3 regions of the Exiguobacterium sp. A1_3_1 genome follow, and region 3 is predicted to be linked to each of the others. Evidence: riboswitches for the same ligand, from Rfam matches in the RefSeq annotation. Region 3 holds a riboswitch; each other region holds the start of a gene.
What was found. A riboswitch is a leader RNA that binds a small molecule or an ion and turns the genes downstream of it on or off. The one in region 3 is predicted to bind thiamine pyrophosphate.

Region 1: linked by a shared signal. The riboswitch ahead of F8N00_RS07080 (ECF transporter S component) and the one ahead of thiT (energy-coupled thiamine transporter ThiT) in region 3 are both predicted to bind thiamine pyrophosphate.
Region 2: linked by a shared signal. The riboswitch ahead of F8N00_RS10715 (thiamine phosphate synthase) and the one ahead of thiT (energy-coupled thiamine transporter ThiT) in region 3 are both predicted to bind thiamine pyrophosphate.

Annotation. Positions count from the first base shown of each region.
Region 1 is NZ_WBYY01000047.1:15,125-19,339, forward strand. Features, by position in the region: gene F8N00_RS07070 (GNAT family N-acetyltransferase) at 1-1,447, shown strand, start outside; gene F8N00_RS07075 (50S ribosomal protein L25/general stress protein Ctc) at 1,740-2,417, shown strand; TPP riboswitch at 2,513-2,612, shown strand; gene F8N00_RS07080 (ECF transporter S component) at 2,713-3,285, shown strand; partial or broken gene F8N00_RS07085 (ABC transporter ATP-binding protein) at 3,282-4,215, shown strand, end outside.
Region 2 is NZ_WBYY01000091.1:5,726-9,940, forward strand. Features, by position in the region: gene F8N00_RS10695 (ThiF family adenylyltransferase) at 1-1, opposite strand, end outside; gene F8N00_RS10700 (thiazole synthase) at 1-762, opposite strand, end outside; gene thiS (sulfur carrier protein ThiS) at 765-965, opposite strand; gene F8N00_RS10710 (FAD-dependent oxidoreductase) at 962-1,906, opposite strand; gene F8N00_RS10715 (thiamine phosphate synthase) at 1,903-2,496, opposite strand; TPP riboswitch at 2,579-2,681, opposite strand; gene nagZ (beta-N-acetylhexosaminidase) at 2,738-3,958, opposite strand; gene F8N00_RS10725 (OsmC family protein) at 3,955-4,215, opposite strand, start outside.
Region 3 is NZ_WBYY01000056.1:5,917-10,131, reverse strand. Features, by position in the region: gene pknB (Stk1 family PASTA domain-containing Ser/Thr kinase) at 1-279, shown strand, start outside; gene rsgA (ribosome small subunit-dependent GTPase A) at 305-1,210, shown strand; gene rpe (ribulose-phosphate 3-epimerase) at 1,213-1,869, shown strand; TPP riboswitch at 1,892-2,001, shown strand; gene thiT (energy-coupled thiamine transporter ThiT) at 2,063-2,623, shown strand; gene F8N00_RS07910 (thiamine diphosphokinase) at 2,625-3,227, shown strand; gene F8N00_RS07905 (amino acid permease) at 3,282-4,215, opposite strand, start outside.

The DNA of each region.
Region 1 (4,215 bases), on a different contig from region 3:
ACGGAAACGGATTGACCGGTTTCATGATCAAAACACCTATCTGATTGGCAAGGAAGACGATCGACTCGTCGCGATGATTGCTATTCGGAAGCATCGTCCTTTTTCGCTTGAGGAAAAGGGCGTGACGCTAGATGAGACACTGACGGACCCAGCGGAAATCCGCTTACTCAGCGTTCGTCCCGAATACCGCAATAGTCGTACGTTCATGCAATTGATGCGCTTTTTGATGGTCTACTTGGAGCGGGAAACGATTGATCATGTCTATATCAGTGGTACGACACGGGAAGCTAAACTATATGCGCGGTTCGGCTTCACACCAATCGCAGCAACGCTCGGTAGTGGCGATGCCCAGTTCGTACCGATGTTGTTGTCGCGCGCAACATACGAACGGTCCGTCATCGCGGACGTTTTACGTCCTCTGCATTTTCTAGCCGGTCCGGTCGAGGTTGCACCAACAGTCCGCCAAGCGGCGCAACAAGCACCGCGCCCACACCGGACGGCCTCGATGCGCCAGCTCGATCAAGATTTACGTGGTCGGATGTGTCAGTTGCTGGATTTGCCACATGTCTCGATGGCTGTTGGCAGTGGCACCCTCGCCAACGATATTGTCGCACAACAACTGAGTGGACATGGATTGATCCTAAACGGTGGCGAGTTCGGTCAACGCTTGATCGATCACGCGGCACGAGCAGGAAAGTCATTTGATATCCACCTACTTCCGTCCGGTCACCCAATCGAATTAGAACAACTCGCAAGCCAACTGCATCAAACGGAGTACGACTGGATTTGGTTGACGCATTGTGAGACGTCTACGGGCGTTCTCTACGATCTCGATGCGGTAAAAGCGCTGTTAAATCAACGAACCGCACTCATCGTCGATGCGATCAGCGCCGTCGGGACCGGACGTTTCTCATACGCTGGCTGCAGATTCGTCACGACCGTCTCCGGAAAGGCAATTGGGGGTTTACCGGGTCTTGCGTTCATCGGGCATACGTCCAGCGTATTGCCTTCCTCCCGGATTCCACGTTATCTGGATCTCGGACTCTATGCGGAAGGGGTTGCTTTTTCCGGTTCCTCAAATCTGTTGCTGGCTTGTCAGGCAGCGCTCGATGCCCTTGATCTCGATCAAGCCGCCATCAAGATGACTTATCTCGAACAGGCCGTTCGGGCGACTGGTTTCAACCTGCTTGCGACTCAAGAAGCACAAGCGCCGGGAATTCTGACGATCGTCCATCCGTCGGCAACGGCTTTAGGAGACGCTCTCCGGATCCAGGGCTATCATGTTCAATATGAAAGCGACTATCTCGTCCGCAATCAATGGCTCCAAATCTCAACGATGGGACAGACGACGATGCGGCACATCGAACGTCTCATCCGTGTATTAGTCCGTGAAAACCAACGCATCACCATAAAAAATGAACAAAATGAAAGACCTCTTAACCCTTGATTTCAAGCGGTTTGGAGGTCTTTCGACTTTAAAAAATAAAAAATAAAGGTTTAAGGATTTAAAACATAGGGGTATAAACTCACTAGCACCGCATCAAACCGGTGACTTACTCACACATGTTTCTCAATATCAGCGTAATGACCTGGGAGAGAAATGCAAAGTCACGAAAGCGTCAGATTCAAAGCGAGTCTGAAACCGATTGTCTTAGCATGTTTCATATTGTTCAGGACTTGTCCTGCTCCTACATTCATTACCTTTTGAGGGCTATACCAAATTCAAGGGGGAAATGAACATGTCAGTTAAATTAACAGCCGAAAAACGCGAGGTACGTCCACGCTCACTCCGTAAACAATTACGTCATGAAGGAAAAGCTCTTGGTGTCGTGTATGGTTACAAAGTGGAAAGTACACCAATCGCATTCGAAGAAAAAGAATTGCTTAAAATCGTTCGAGAAAACGGTGAGAACGTCTTGATTTCACTGAAACTCGACGGTAAAAATATTAACGTCTTGATCAACCGTCGTGATATGGATGTCTTCACACCAACTGTCGATCACGTTGAATTCATCGCTGTTAAAATGGATGAAGAGACAGAAGTCGAAGCAGACGTCGTACTCGTCGGCGAAGCAGCTGGCGCTAAAGTCGGCGGATTCCTGTCACAGACACTCTTTAAAGTAACAGTCGAAGCAACACCAGATAAATTGCCAGAGAACGTCGAAGTCGACGTCACGAACCTCGAAATCGGCGATTCAATCTCTGTAGCTGATCTTCCGGAACAAAAAGATTTCCGTATCGTCACTGAAGGCGACATTCAAGTCGCAGCTGTCGTCGAATCAACGCTTGAACAAGAGCTTGAGGAAATCGAAGAAGCAGAAGCTGAGGCACAAGCGGAAGCTGGTGAAGACAACGAAGCGGAAGCTACGGAAGAGTCTTCAGAAGAAGCAAAAGAAGAGAACGAAGACAACAAATAAGTCGTTTGACGATACGCCCTTCGTGGCGTATCGTTTTTTTGTGTCTTGACAATAGACAGAAGATTGCCTAAAGTGAACAGCGTATCACCTATTACCATATCCACTAGGGGAGCCCATTTGGCTGAGACGATTCACTTCGGACCCTTCGAACCTGATCTAGTTCATACTAGCGTAGGAAAGTGGAGCGATCACATCCAATGACTCCTGCTGCGCGCAGTTTTTCTGAGGACCGCTCTCTTTTTTACGGAGGGCGGTCTTTTTTGGCGTCTCCCCCATTCTAAGGAGGACGTACCTAATGCAAAACTGGAAAATGAAAGAAATCATGGTCATGATGATGCTCGCCGTCGCTTGCGGGGTCATCTATCTTGGTTGGTCAACACTCTGGTTACCGATGTCTGCGATCTTCGGACCTGTCGGTGCCAACTGGATGTTTGGGATCTGGATCATCGCGAGCCCGCTCGTCGCAGCAATCATTCAAAAACCAGGTGCCGCTCTCATCGCGGAAATCGTCGCGGCAGCCGTCGAGCTGTTCACGGGTAGTCACTTTGGTTTATCGGCTCTACTGATCGGGGTATGCCAAGGGCTTGGTGCGGAAATCGTCTTTGCGATGACGCGTTATCGCCGTTATGACACATGGACATTGATGTTATCGGGTGTTGGAGCCGCGATTGGTAGCATTGTCTATAGTCTGATCGCGAACGGATTCGGTTACTACACGACGACGACGTTGCTTGCGACAACTGGCTTACAATTAATTAGTGGCGCATTACTGGGCGGCTTGCTTGCAGCGATTCTCGTCCGTCGCCTTGTTGCGACCGGTGTCTTGAACGGGTTTGCGGCAGGACGTGCGAAACGGGAAGTCGCATGATTACTGTCGACGATCTCAGCATCCGCTACCCCGGTCAGATGAAGTCGGTGCTCGATCATGTATCGCTGACGATCGAGCAAGGAACGACCCTTCTGCTCGGACGAAGCGGGAGTGGCAAGACGACACTGCTTCATGCCCTAGCCGGACTGACACCAGAGACGATTGAAGTCGAACAGACTGGAACCGTTACCCGGTCCGGTTCGGTCGGAGTGCTGTTCCAAAATCCAGAAGAACAGTTCTGCATGGAAACGATCGGACGCGAAATCGCTTTTAGCTTAGAAAACCGGTCGATTCCACGCGCAGAGATGGAGGAACGCATTGAACGCTTACTCGCACTCGTTGGTCTCCCTCTCCCCTTCTCGACACCAATCGCGAGTCTATCCGGGGGGATGAAACAACGCCTCGCGCTCGCCGCGGTCCTGGCACTTGAGCCGACGATCTTATTACTCGATGAACCAACAGCTCAGATTGACCCGATCGGGCAACACGAGCTGATGGCGTTGATCTTTCGGATTCAGAAAGAACATGATTTAACGATTGTCTTGATCGAACACCAACTCGATGTCTGTTTACCTTACATCGACAAAATCGTCTTACTTGAGGACGGATCAGTGACTGCAACGGCGCATCCGCAGGATTTGTTCCCGCAGGCGTATACAGAGCTTCAATCGAAAGGGATCGCTGTTCCCTCTTTGTATCCGTACACGTTAGAGACGTTACCCATAGACGGACCACAAGCAGCGCGACTTCACGTGCTTCCTCCAGTCGCTACAGCAGGCACTGCCTTGTTACACGTCGCTGTATTATCGACGAAAGCCCCTTACCCGCTGACCGATGCGACATTTTCCCTGAAGACGGGAGAATGGGTGATGCTACTCGGGGCAAACGGATCCGGGAAAAGTACGTTGCTTGCAACACTCGGGCGGTTGC
Region 2 (4,215 bases), on a different contig from region 3:
TCGAATCAATCCACTCGTTGGACTACTCGCGACCGCATACTGTTTCTTCTCGATACGTCCCGCTTCGTGCCCGAGGCGCCCTGCTTCGACAGCTAGTCGCATGGCGTGCGCCATCTTGACCGGATCTTTCGCATGGGCGACAGCGGAGTTCAATAAGACACCATCCGCTCCTAGTTCCATCGCATAGGCGACGTCGGTCGGTGAACCGATTCCGGCGTCGACGATGACCGGCACCGTCGTCTGATCGATGATGAATTGCAAATGGAGCGGATTGAGGATCCCTTGCCCGGAGCCGATTGGTGACGCCGCCGGCATGATGGCGTGACAACCGAGTTCTTCGAGTCGTCGTGCAAGGACGACGTCGTCCGACGTATACGGTAAGACGATGAAGCCTTCTTTAAGTAATTCTTCAGAAGCCCGCAACGTCTCGATCGGGTCAGGTAATAACGTCTTGTCACAACCGATCACTTCGACCTTAACCATGTCGCACATACCGGATGCCCGTGCAAGCTTCGCCAACCGTACTGCTTCTTCTGCTGTCTTCGCACCGGCCGTGTTCGGTAGTAGATCGTACTTCGTTAAATCAAGCGACTCGAGGAAATTCGCTTGTTGTTTATCAAAAATATCGAGCCGACGGACGGCGAACGTCAAGATTTGTGAGGCGGACGCATCGATTGCTTCTTGCTGTACCGTAGCATCCGTATATTTCCCTGTTCCGAGTAATAATCGTGATTCAAATGTCTTTTCTCCAATTTTCAGCATGTTTATCCTCCTCCTACGAAATGAACGATTTCAAATGTGTCATTGTCCCGAACGACCGTCTGACCGTACACCGTACGATCAATGATTTGTCGATTCTGTTCGACGATGACGAGCTTTTCCCCTAAGCCGAGTTGCGTGAGCATGTCCTCAATCGTTTTAATCTGTTCGATCGTGTGGTCATTGCCGTTAATCGTAATGTTCATCGGACTTCCTCCTTCTGAATCAACCGTAATGTATTTACCAAGACTTCCGCTGTCGCCGGTGCGAGTAATATGCCATGCCGATGATGCCCCGTCGCTAGGAAGATCCGACGGGATGAATCGGCGACTCCGATATATGGCAAGCCGGACGCCGTTTGCGGTCGTACACCGGACCAGACTTCTTCGATGACCGCGTCACGAATCGGTGGATACAGTCGTTCTGCTGCTTGAAGCAATGACGTGATTCCAGCGACACTGACACCGACCGTCTCGTCGTGCGGCAGTTCGGTCGCACCGATCAAAATCCGACCGTCTGCTTTCGGAACGAGGTAGCCGGCGTCGTCAAACAGAATCGAGCGTAACGGCTGACCCGCGAGACGGACGGCGAGACCTTCCCCTTTGACCCCATATGTCGCGATCGAAATGTCAGCTGTATCGAGCAAGGCTTGCGACCCGCGTCCGGCAGCAACCGTCACCGTTCGTCCGGTCCAGATTCCCGCATTCGATTCGATCCTAATGAAGTCATCGTTCTCTTCGATGCGTGTGACATCTACCTGTTCTTCAATCGATATGCCACGTGCGTGTAAGGCATACATCAATGCAGTCGTCAGTCGTCGTGGATCGATTTGACCGACAGCTGGAAACAGATGCTCGCGTCCTTTACGTTTTAACAAAAACGGTTGTTCCCGGTATCCACAATCGATGCCTGTTTCTCGCTCGAGTCGACGTGCAAGCAGTGGATACAGACGACGACTTCGCGCGGCAAGTGCATGCAATTCTGCTCTCAGCTCGATGTCCGTCGCAAGCATCCCGGCAGCTGCGCGGCTCGTTCCTCGTCCGCATGTTCCACGTTCTAAGACGACGACGGATTCATTCTGACAGGCGAGACCGTAAGCAAGCGTCAACCCGATGACTCCGCCGCCGATGATGATGTGATCCGTCATACGCGAACCCCCTGGTAACGCCTGATGGCGGCGAGTGGATCCGATTGACCGAGAATACCCGATAAGACAGCGATTCCGGTTGCACCGGTCGCTGCGATTTCAGGCATGCATTCTGGTGTAATCCCACCGATCGCAATGACTGGTTTCGTCGTGAAGGTGACGACTTGCTTTAATGCGTCGATCCCTCGTGGTGGCACGTCCGGCTTCGACGCTGTCGGATATATATGACCGTACAGCAGTCGGTCGGCTCCTTCCGCTTCTGCTGTCAGTGCCTCTGCTAGTGAATGGACCGATTTCCCGATGACGAGATTCGGAAAATGACGTCGCACATCGCGGACACGCAAGGAACGGCGCGTCAGCTGCACACCGATGCCGGCGACATGGGCGACGTCGACCCGGTCATGAACCGTTAACTGTTCAGGCGAATAACCATGCCCAAGGAGTGCTTCAATCAGATCAAGTAATTCTGCCGCCGATAAGTTCGGTTCACGTAGATGCAGCTGATCCGTATAGGGTTGAAGTGATTGAAAGGTCTTTATTTCGTCAAGCGGATGAATGGATCCCGTCGAAATCAGATGTAAACGCATCATGTTCTTCCTTTCCATACGAAAAAGGACCACTCCCGATGTTGAAGGGAGTGGTCCGAAAATGCGCTGAAGCGCTAAGGATATCTAAGGTTTCGAGCCACTTCCCTCCGCTAGTACGAACTAGATCAGGTTCAAAGGGTCCGGATACTTCCGTCTCAGTCTGCTGGGAGACTCCCCTAGTGTCTTTTCGTGTTTAATTGGCTTGCCCCATTAGTCTAGCATGAGTCGCTTTGCTTCGCTAGTCCTAGTTGAGCGCTTCCACTTGCTGAATCAGCTCCGATTTCGTCGGTCGCTGTTGCTCTTGGCTGTCGGCATACGTCTGCTTTAGCTTCAGGATGCGCATTACTTTAGCATCGAGCATCTCCGGCGTCAGCGTTTTGTCTTTGACGGCTTGCATCACTTCAGCATGAACTTTTGCGTAAGCACCTGCCTCTGAAAACATCGCCATATCAGCTCCATTGACGAGCGACTGACGTGCCGCTTCTGCGAGACCATATTGTTTCGTGATCGCCCCCATGACGAGATCATCCGTGATGATGACACCGTTGAATCCGAGTTGCTGACGCAAGAGGTCAGTCAAGATCGGCTTTGAGAGCGAGGACGGATTCGTATCGTCGTACGCGGGATAGAGAATATGGGCGACCATTACCATCTCGGCGCCCTCTTGGATCGCTTCTTTAAACGGTAACAGTTCCGTCCGCTTCAATTCTTCCTTTGATGCCGTCACTTTCGGTAGCCCGACATGGGAATCGACACTCGTATTGCCGTGACCGGGAAAATGTTTGACGACCGGAATCGTTCCCGTCTCCTGCATCCCGTGCATCAGGGCCGTACCAAGCGTCGCGACAGTATTCGGATTAGCACTTAACGCACGGTCGCCGATGATCGGATTGTTCGGATTACTGTTGACGTCAAGGACCGGCGCGAAGTCCATGTTGAAACCATAAAATTGTGACAAATGTCCGAGCGTACGTCCGACGTCTTCCATTTTCACTTCATCTGCTCCTTGCGCTATCCGTTGACTCGTCGGTAACCGTAATCGTTGATCCGGTACCCGGCTGACCCGTCCGCCTTCTTCATCAATCCCGACGAACGCATACGGTTTTTGGTTCGTCTCTTGAATCGCACGCGTGAACGTCAAGAGTTGCTCTTCCGACGTAATGTTTCCGCCGAGCAGTAAGACCCCGCCAATCGCATGCGTCTGTAACAATTTCCGGTCAGCTGCTGAAAGTTCTGTGCCGGCGACTCCGATGTAGAGCAGTTGATCGATCTTTTCTGACGTCGACATCGCTTTAAGTTGCTGCTTTAGTTTTGCTTGTTGTCGTTCTTCTTTCGTCGGCTCAGGCTTCGGTTTCTTTTCTTCTGTCGGTTGCTTCGTTTCCGGTTGTGATGGTTTCGTTGGTTCCGTCGTCTCCTGTGCACACCCTGCAAGCAACAGACAACCGATCAGTACAACTTTCTTCACAAAGGATCCTCGCTCCGCACACCATTGATCGAATAATAGACGGAAATCTCAGCGTTCAAGGATTGCGAGACCGAACAATATTTATCCTTTGATAACGAGATGGCGCGACGGACCTTATCTTCCGGGAGATCACCTTCAAGCCGGTAATGAATCGAGATCGACGTAAAACGCCGCGGATGGTCCTCTGCCCGTTCTCCTTCGATATCCATTTCGAAATGGGTGATCGTCAAGCGCATCTTCTCTAAAATCGAGACGAT
Region 3 (4,215 bases):
GAAGAAAAAACAGTGACGGCGACGTTCCCTGAAAAGGTCGTCTATGATGCTGTTAGTGAAGATGAAGAAGAGGCTCCGCCGAAACAAGTCATCCGAATCGAGACGGAAGACGCGAAAGGGAAGCGGACCGTCATCGAGGAATCAATTGATCAAGATGAGACATTCGACGTGCCATTAACGATTGATCCGGGTGAAGAAGGCAAAATTACGATCTATAAAGACGATACGGTGTATCGTTCAAAAACCATCACGTACAATCAAGCAAAAGACGCACAATGAATGTGATAAAAAAGGAGTGCATAGGATGACGGAACAACGCATCGAAGAGAATCGAGAAGGAACGATCATACGCCTGCAGGGCGGCTTTTATGATGTCATGACACCAGAAGGAGAAGTTCGTTCACGAGCAAGAGGAAATTTCCGAAAACGCGGCATCAGTCCAGTCGTCGGAGATGAAGTCGTGCTTCATATCGAAAGTGAGACCGGGTACATTCTCGAAGTGAAGGAGCGGGACAACTTTTTAGTACGCCCGCCTGTCGCGAATATCGATCAAGCGTTGCTTGTCGTCTCGGCGGCAGAACCTGATTTTTCAGCGCATCTACTCGACCGATTTCTCGTCTTGATCGAAGCAAAGGAAATCCAACCCGTCATCCTGTTAACGAAGATGGATTTACTTGACGAAGTCAAAGGACCGGCTGTCCGAGAGGCGATTGCCGCTTACCGGAAGATTGGGTATACGGTCATCGAGACATCAAGTGAGACGTTGACGGGTGTTGAGCAAGTCCGTCCGTTACTTGCTGGAAAAACGAGCGTTCTCGCCGGACAATCCGGTGTCGGGAAAAGTTCATTGCTCAATGCACTGGAGCCCTCTCTTGATTTAGAAACAAGTGCGATCTCGAAATCACTCGGACGCGGACGTCATACGACGCGCCACGTCACATTAATGCCGCTTGCCGAAGGATTGATTGCCGATACGCCAGGTTTCTCGAACCTCGATTTTCCGTATGATATGGAAATCGAGGATGTACGGTGGAGTTTTCCTGAATTCGTCGCTGTACAAGATGATTGTAAATACCGAGGTTGCTTGCATTTGAATGAACCCGGTTGTGCCGTCAAGGAAGCCGTCGAAGCCCAAGAAATCATGTCCTCTCGTTATGAGAACTATGGTATGTTTATAGACGAAATCAAGAATCGAGCCCGGAGGTATTGAAGATGATTAAAATTGCACCATCGATCTTATCAGCAGATTTTGCGAATCTTGAGCGTGATGTCAAAGCAGTCGAAGCAGCAGGCGCGGACTATATCCATTTTGATGTCATGGACGGTCAGTTCGTACCGAACATCTCATTTGGATTACCTGTGCTTAGCAGCTTACGTCAAAAGACGGATATGATTCTCGATGTCCATTTGATGATTGACCAGCCAGAACGTTTCGTTGAAGATTTCGTCAAGGCAGGAGCTGACATCGTGACGTTCCACGTCGAAGCGACGAATCATGTCCATCGTGTCTTGCAACAAATCAAAGCAGCGGGCGCAAAGGCAGGAGTCGTCTTGAATCCCCATACGCCATTATCAACGATTGAACACGTCCTTGAGGATGTCGATATGGTTTTATTGATGACTGTCAATCCGGGCTTCGGTGGACAAGCCTTCATCGAGCGTGTCATGCCGAAACTCGCAGCACTTGCGCAAATGAAAGCAGATCGTGGTCTGACATTTGAAATCGAGATTGACGGTGGCGTCAATCCGGAAACGGCAAAGCTTTGCATCGATAACGGTGCGAACGTTCTCGTCGCAGGATCAGCAATCTACAATGCACCAGATTATGCGGAAGCGATCACTAGCATTCGTCAAGGGGCTGCCGTATAATAAGAACGAGAAAACGAAATATGATGACCGCAAGGGGTGTCGCTTGAAAAGCGGCTGAGAGGAGTCTTTTAGACTTTAACCCTTCGAACCTGTTCCGTTCAAACGGACGTAGGGATGTGGCGCACGCAGGCAGTACGGCGTTCGTCGTACTGCCTTTTTGCGTCCTCTCGTACAATGAAGGAGGAAAAATAACATGAAACGGTTACAAATGATGATGGAAATTGCCATCTTTGCCAGTCTCGGAGTCGTCTTTGATTTACTGATTCCATTCAAAATGCCACAAGGAGGCTCAATCAGCTTAGCGATGTTACCGATCTTCGTCATGGCATTTCGCCATGGTGTCGTTGGAGGGGTCGTTACGGGAGCGCTTGTCGGTACGATTCAATTGATGTTCGCTCCACAAGTCTTGACGATCGTTCAACCGATGCTTGACTATACGATTGCGTATGGTGTCGTCGGATTAAGTGGTCTGTTCGCGCGTCAAGTCAGACTAGCCGCGCGCAATGGACAAAAGAAAAGCTTGATGGCGTTCGTTCTCCTGGCGACGTTATTAGGCGCAGGACTCCGTTATATCTGTCATGTCATCAGTGGAATCGTCTTTTTTGCCGAGTATGCCGAAGGTCCAGTCGTACCGTATTCATTGATTTATAACGCGACATACATGGTACCGTCTTACGTTCTTTGTGGTGTCGTTGCGGGTCTTTTATTCACGACTGCGCCACGCTTACTCCGTTATTCGGCACGAGGCGTCTGAGATGCGGGCGATTCTCGTCTGTGCCGGTCCGCGAGAAGAAGCGCCGGATTTACGGACGTTTTGTCAGCCGGGTGATTTTATCGTCGGTGTCGATGGTGGTGTTCAGACGATTGAATCGTTTGGGCTGACATGCGACCTGACGATTGGTGATTTTGATTCGCTTGGTTATGTACCAGAAGGGGCAATCGTTCATCCGGCCGAGAAAGATGAAACGGATCTCGAACTGGCACTTCGTACAGTCTCAGAGAAGAAACAGTTTGAGGATACCTTCATTATCGGGGCGACAGGTGGGCGGCTCGACATGACCGTCCAAAATGTATATTTATTGAAGCGATACCCAGAGGCACGACTCGTGACGAAACGAGAAGAGGTACGATACTTGGCTGAGGGAACGTATGCAGTCGAAGCAGGGAGCTATTATTATCTTTCGTTCATTCCACTCGTACCATCGACTTTAAGCTTATCCGGAGTCAAATATCCACTTGATGCACATCCAGTACCGGTCGGAGGTTCCTTGACCGTCAGTAATGAATGGTGTGCGTCAGAAGCGAAGGTAGAGCTCCATCAAGGAGAACTATTGATGATGCGGACGCTTAAGGAATAGCACAATCATAGGAAAGAGGCCGTGGATGACTCCGCGACCTCTTTTTGTGTGAAATTATTCTTCGAGTTGAGAAGGGGCGACACGGATGTCGCTTTGAGCGGATAGATGTTTTCCTTTGACGAAGAGATGATAACTTCCCCACATAACAAGGAAGAAAGGAACACCGATGTATAGAGCGATTCGTTGATCCGCTTGAAACGCAAGACTGACGAGGACGACGACGTTAAGTGTCAACGAAATCAGTGGTAACACCGGATAGAGTGGTGTCTTGAATTTCAGTTCGGATACATCGTGTCCGTTTCGGACGAACTGACGACGAAATGCAAGCTGAGAAGCAGAGATCGAAATCCAGCCGACTTGAGCCCCGAGTCCGGCTAAGGACAAGAGCCAAATGAAGACGGTATCTTCTGCGAAAAATGCGGTCAGAAGCGATAACATCGCGAACATCATCGTAAAGAGTAAAGCACGCATTGGCACACCACGTGCATTGACGTAAGATAATTTCTTTGAAATCATCCCTTCTTGCGCCATTGCCCATAACATCCGAGTCGCCGCATATAATCCGGAGTTTCCGACGGATAATAGTGCCGTCAAGACGACGATATTCATCAAATCAGCAGCGTACGGAATGCCGATCGCATCAAAGACCATGATGAACGGACTGCTGACTCCGCCAGCCGTCTCATACGGAATTAATGCACCAACGATCGTAATCGATAAGACGAAGAAGATGAACGTCCGCCAGACTGTATTGCGGATCGCTTTTGGAATCGATTTTTCTGGCGTGTCGGACTCCCCAGCCGCAACACCGATCAATTCCGTTCCTTGGAAGGCGAAGTTGACGGCGATCATCGTCGTCAAGACACCAAGAATCCCGTTTGGAAACCAACCGCTTGCCGTAAAGTTAGCAAATAATGAGGTTGGGCGATCTGCTTCCATCGGTAACCAGCCGAACCAAGCAGCGCCACCTAAAATGATGAAGAATAGG